Regions from separate parts of the Nonomuraea sp. NPDC059194 genome, predicted to be linked through region 1. Evidence: riboswitches for the same ligand, from Rfam matches in the RefSeq annotation. Region 1 holds a riboswitch; the other holds the start of a gene.
What was found. Region 1 has a riboswitch for cyclic di-AMP ahead of ACFXJ8_RS13810 (CHAP domain-containing protein). Riboswitches for the same ligand answer to the same signal wherever they lie in the genome.
Positions count from the first base shown of each region.

Region 2: another riboswitch for cyclic di-AMP. It lies ahead of ACFXJ8_RS27665 (NlpC/P60 family protein); the one in region 1 lies ahead of ACFXJ8_RS13810 (CHAP domain-containing protein).

Region 1 covers NZ_JBHZBH010000008.1:170,609-173,595, forward strand. Annotated here, with positions in the region: gene egtD (L-histidine N(alpha)-methyltransferase) at 1-423, shown strand, start outside; gene ACFXJ8_RS13810 (CHAP domain-containing protein) at 502-1,209, opposite strand; cyclic di-AMP (ydaO/yuaA leader) riboswitch at 1,225-1,359, opposite strand; gene ACFXJ8_RS13815 (tetratricopeptide repeat protein) at 1,491-1,931, shown strand; gene ACFXJ8_RS13820 (Gfo/Idh/MocA family protein) at 1,912-2,871, opposite strand; gene ACFXJ8_RS13825 (aldo/keto reductase) at 2,902-2,987, opposite strand, start outside.
Region 2 covers NZ_JBHZBH010000025.1:60,601-63,587, reverse strand. Annotated here, with positions in the region: gene ACFXJ8_RS27665 (NlpC/P60 family protein) at 1-767, opposite strand, end outside; cyclic di-AMP (ydaO/yuaA leader) riboswitch at 773-921, opposite strand; gene ACFXJ8_RS27660 (amino-acid N-acetyltransferase) at 1,197-1,766, shown strand; gene ACFXJ8_RS27655 (RDD family protein) at 1,853-2,987, shown strand, end outside.

The DNA of each region.
Region 1 (2,987 bases):
ACGCTCCGGCCTGGGGACACCTTCCTGCTCGGGGCCGACCTGGTGAAGGACACCGGGCGGCTGGTGGCGGCATACGACGACGCGGCGGGGGTGACGGCCGCCTTCAACAGGAACGTGCTGCGGGTGATCAACCGGGAGCTGGACGCCGACTTCGAGCCGGAGGCGTTCACGCACGTGGCGCTGTACGACGCGCGCCACGACTGGATCGAGATGCGGCTGCGGGCGAGCAGGGACATGCGGGTGCGGATCGGGGGACTCGGGCTGTCGGTGGACTTCGTCCGGGGGGAGGAGATGCGTACCGAGATCAGCGCCAAGTTCCGGCCGGAGGGACTGCGGGACGAGCTCGCCGCCGCCGGGTTCGAGGTGCGCCGCCGCTACACCGACCCCGCGGGAGACTTCACCCTGGTCCTGGCCGAGGCATAAGAACCAGGACCCGGAAACGACCGCGGCCGCGCGGGGCGCGCGGCCGCTGTCGTACGCCGGGGGAAGGCGAGCGAGTCGTCAGGCGCCGTAGCTGGGGTAGCCGTAGCCGACGACCTGCGACTTCGGACGGACGCGCTGCTCGACCACGCCGTTGCCGGTGTTGCCCTCGATCGTGCTGATCGTGCCGTCGCCGTTGTCCTTCTCGACGAAACCGACGTGCCGGATGTCGTCGAGGTCCTTGCCGCCCTTCCAGGAGAAGAAGACGACCGCGCCGGGCTTGGGCTCGCTGCCCCAGCGCTTGTTGGCCTTGAACCACCTGGCGTGGGTGACGGTGTAGGCGTCCCAGCCGACCTGGGTGCGGGCGCCGGTCTGCTCACCGACCCAGGAGACGAACATCGCGCACCAGGCGGCGTTGGCGTAGGCGCGGACGTTGCCGCCGTCCCTGGCGACGGTCTCCCTGGCGCGCTGGGAGTTGACGTACCAGTCCTGGAACTTGGTGCCGCCGCCGCGGGAGTTCTCCCTGACGCCGATCTGCTTCTTGGCCTCGGCGAGGACCACGGCGGCGCTCGGCATCGCCTTGGTCTGGGCCTTGCTGGCGGTGTCGACCCTGCTGGTGTCCTCCTTGGGAGGGCTGGCGAGGGCGGCTACCCGCGGGCCGTCGGCAAGGGGGAGCTTGTCGGCCTGGGCGGCGTGGGTGGGAAGAAGGGCGCCTGCGAAGACGAGTGCGCCCAGCGCGGCATTCGCGTAGGTGAGCTTCGGGGCACGGCTACGACGGTGCTTTGCCATGAAAAGGGGGACTCCTTGCTAGCTTCCTGCCGCTTACCGGGTTAGCTGACGGGTTCGGACGTGAAGCTGCCCTACGGCACGATGTGCCGATTCACCCCAGAGAGATTGGGTCCCCGGTTCCGCGTGGTGCGGATTCAGCGGTCACAGGCGATCCTGTGATGATTGCAATGTCTGGCAATGTCCGGATTGCCCGGTTTTTGCCTCGAGTGGAGCCTAAGGTAATACACGGGGCAAGTACCTTACAAATTGATAAAGGTACGGCGATCATCTACGGTCAGGTCATGTCGCCACAGGACCTGTTCAACAGGGGGCTGCGGGAAGACGGACACCGTCCGGACGAAGCCCGGCGATGGTATCTCCTGGCGATCGAAACCGGTCATCCCGTGGCCGCCCAGCGGGCGGCCTTCAACCTGGCGCTGATCGAGGACGAGCGCGGCCGCCTCGACGAGGCCCGCCACTGGTACGGCAGAGCCGCCACCCCCAGGGCGATGTTCAACCTGGGCGTCCTGGAAGACTGCTGCGGCGACACCCAGGCGGCGCGCCGCTGCTACACCCTGGCCATCGAGTCGGGCCACACCGAGGCGGGCCCGCGCGCCATGTTCAACCTGGGCCTGCTGGAGGACAGGGAAGGCCGCCCCGAGCAGGCCCGCGCGCACTTCCTCCAGGCCGTGCGATCCGGGCACGAGGAGGCCAGCGCCCGCGCTATCTCGCGCCTAGCCTGATCCTGGCCTCCTCCAGCATCCGCATCATCGCCAGGCTCTCCTCCAGCGGCATGATCGGGCTCTCCGTCCTGCCCTCGGCCAGCGCCGCGCGCACCTCGCGCACCTCCTCGGCATAGCCGTTCATGGCCGGGTCAAGGACGATCTCCTCCGGCTCCACGCCCGGCCCCGACAGCAGGATCCGCTGCGGCGCCCAGAACGGCGCGGCGATGTCGGCCCGCAGCCCCGTGCCCACCACGGTCGCGGTGTTGGCCAGCGGGCTGAGCAGGGAGGTGTCCAGCAGCGCCCGCGCCCCGCCCTCGTAGGTCAGCAGCGCCCCCACCTCGGCGTCCACGCCCGAGGGCCCCAGCGATCCGGTGAGATAGGTCTCGGCGGGCTCGCCGAGCAGCAGCTGCGCCAGCCCGAACGGGTAGATCCCCAGATCGAGCAGGACTCCGCCGCCCAGCGCCGGATCCCACAGCCGATGCCGCTCCTCGTACGGCATGACGAACCCGAACGAGGCCTGCACCGAGCGCAGCGCCCCGAAGCGCTCCTCGGTCAGCAACCCCCTGATCAGGGGGTTGAAGCGCATCCACATCGCTTCCATCAGGAAGACGCCTGCCTGCCTGGCCAGCTCGACCATCCGCTCGGCGTCGGCCAGGCTCGCGGTGAGAGGTTTCTCGCACAGCACGGCCTTGCCCGCCGCGATGGCCGCCTCGGCCACCTCCAGATGCTGGGCGTGCGGGGTGGCCACGTAGACCACGTCGACGTTCGGATCCTCGCACAGCCGCGCGTAGGAGCCGTAGGCCGCCTCCGCGCCGAGCGTGGCCGCGAGCTCGGCCGCCCTGCCCTGGTCGCGGGAGCCCACGGCGGCCACCCGCATGCCGGGCTCGGCGGCGATCACCGCGCCGACCGTCCTGGCGATCCCGCCCGTGGCGGCGATGCCCCAACCCAAGTCACGCATGACTCGATCTTCCCATCACCGCGGGGCTGATCAGCCCATCCAGTTGAAGGTGGCGGGGTCGGGGCCGAGGCGGGTGCCGTTGTTCAGCGCGCCGATCGCCGCCATGTCCTCGGTGT
Region 2 (2,987 bases), on a different contig from region 1:
GGGCCCTCGGCGCCCCACACGTACGGCTTGAGCTGCTGCGTCAGCGCCCAGCGCGCGGCGGCTGCCGCCTTGCCGCTGCCGACGATCGGCAGGTTGACCTTGGTGGCGCGGGTGCCGGGCCGCCCGGCCTCGCCGAGCGCGCGCCTGAACAGGCTGCTCTCGACCTTGGCCACCATGGAGGAGATCTTGTCGCGCCTGCCGTCCAGGTCGTCGACGAGCTTCTGCACCTCGGCCAGGCGTGACTTGGCCGTCGCCCTGGCCTGCTCGGCGGCGGCGATGGACTCGGCGAGCTCCTTGACCTCCTGGCCCTGCTGCTGGCCGAGGGCGTAGGAGGTGGCGGCGGCGTCGAGGAAGGCGTCGGGGTCGGCGGAGCTGGCGAAGGCGAGGCCGTTGGAGAAGCCGCCGGTCATGTAGGTGCTCTCGGCGAGGATCGTGGCCCGCGCGCGTTTGGCGGCCAGGTCGGCCTCGCTGGTGGCCAGGATCTTCTTGGCCTTCTCCGCGGACTTCTTGACGCCCTTGAGCTTCTCGCGCTGGCCGTTGTACTGCTCGGTGAGCGTCTCGATGTCGTTGTGGAGCTTCTCGACCTGCTCGGCGAGCTCCTTGAGCGTGGGTTTGGGGTCGGCTGTGGCCGTACCGAGTGGCGTGGTGAGGGCCAGGACGGCCATCGCGGCGCCCACGATCGCGAACCGCATCCGGCGGGAACCGGGTTCGTGGGGGCGGGCGTGCTCGCCCGCGGACTTCCCCTCGCGGCTGCGCCTGCGCTTCACCAACCAGCTCCTCTCGTAGTCGCCGACCGGGTTAGCTGACGGGTTCGGGCCGGAGCAGCCCTACCGAGCGTGGCTCGGACTCACCCCTTGGCGACTGGCGGCCGCCGGCGGGTCCCCGGCTCCCCGTGTTGGGGGGATTAGGCGCGCCCCCACGCCTTGGCGCGCGGGGGACATCGTCGGTGGACACTAGTGCAAGCAAGGTTCGTGCTCAACCAGAACTGCCAATCCAGTAGAGGACGCGCATCCAAAGGATCACGGACAGATCACGCAAAAGCCCGATCGACCAGGGGATTGCAAAGCTTTTACCGAGATTCGCGAAGGTTTGTCGGGTTTGTCGTGCAGGGATGCGTAACGTGCTCGCCCAGCCACAGTGAGTCATGTGACGGTAGTTAAGGGTGGGCCGAAACGAGCTAGGTACGCTGAAGGGCCATGGAGCAGGTCGTCGAGCGCACAATGCAGGACACCGAGATCGTCGTACGGCGGGCCCGCACGCCGGACGTCAGGTCGATCAGACGCCTGGTCGACATCTACGCGGGAGCGGGCCGCAAGCTGCTGGAAAAGGCCACGGTCACGCTGTACGAGGACGTCCAGGAGTTCTGGGTCGCCGAGCGCGGCGGCCAGGTCGTCGGCTGCGGCGCGCTCCATGTGCTCTGGGAGGACCTCGCCGAGATTCGCACGGTCGCCGTGGACCCCGCCGTCAAAGGTTCAGGAATCGGTCACCGTATTGTTACCGCGCTCGTGGCAGCGGCCCGTGACCTGGGGCTTCGCAGGGTCTTCTGTCTGACGTTCGAGGTCGACTTCTTCGCCCGGCACGGCTTCGTGCCGATCCAGGGGACACCGGTGTCGCCCGAGGTCTACGCCGAGTTGCTGGCCTCCTACGACGAGGGTGTGGCCGAGTTTCTCGACCTCGAGCACGTCAAGCCCAACACCCTTGGCAACACCAGGATGTTGCTCCATCTGGACGCAGTTGACTATGGGGTTGACCAAGGGGAAAGGTGATTGTTGATACTCATGTCGATACGTTGGGCAACAGCAAGCATGTGTCCTGACATGTGCCACATGCGCCATCGAAGCGAGGTGACACGGTGAGCACTGGACAGCCGCCGTATCCGCAGGATCAACCTGATGACAATTCCGGATACGGTCAGCAGAACGCGGGACGCCCGGGCGAGCAGCCCGATCCTGACGTGACGGTCGTGGGCTACCGCCATGAGGGCGGCGGCTACGGCCAGCCGCCCCAGGGCCAGCCCGACTACGGCCAGCAGCAGGGCCAGCAGCAGGGCTACGGCCAGCAGCAGCAGGGATACGGCCAGCAGGGCTACGGTCAGGGTCAGCAGCCCGGCTACGGCCAGCCCTCTGGCCAGCAGCCCCCCTACGGCCAGCCCGGCTACGGGCAGCAGGCGGCCTCCTCTGGCCAGCAGCCCGGCTACGGCCAGCCCGACTACGGTCAGCAGCCCGGTTACGGCCAGCAGCAGGGCCAGCAGCCCGGCTACGGTCAGCAGCCTTCCTACGGCCAGCCTGAGTACGGCCAGCAGCAGGGCTACGGCCAGCAGGCCTCCTCGGGTCAGCAGCCCGGCGGCCAGCCCGACTACGGTCAGCAGCCCGGCTACGGCCAGCAGCAGGGCCAGCAGCCCGGCTACGGGCAGCCCGCGTCCGGCCAGCAGCCCGGTTACGGTCAGCCCTCGGGACAGCAGCCCGGGTACGGCCAGCAGCCCGGCTACGGGCAGCAGGGCCAGTCGCAGCCCGGCTACGGCCAGCCGTCGCCCTACGGGCAGCAGCAGCCCTACGGCCAGCCCGGCTACGGCCAGCAGCCCGCCTACGGGCAGCCCGCCTACGGTCAGCCCTACGGGGCGCCGGCCGGAGTGCAGCCGCCCGGCGCGCCCGCCCCGCTCGCCGAGTGGTGGCAGCGCCTGGTCGCCCGCATCGTCGACGGCGTGATCTTCGGAATCGTCTGGTTCGTGCTGGGCATCATCCTGGCCATCATCTTCGTGGCCACCTACGACCTCAGCACCGGCGCCACGAGCGGCCTGAGCACGATCGTGGTGTCGGCGATCGCAGCGGTCGTGGCGGCACTGGCCTACGTGGCCTACGAGTTCCTGCTGACCAAGTCCAAGGGCCAGACTCTCGGCAAGATGGTCATGGGCATCAAGATCGTCCCGGTCGGGGGCTCCGTGCCTCCGGGTGGCCTGTCCAGCGACGTCGCCCTCAAGCGGGCGGGCG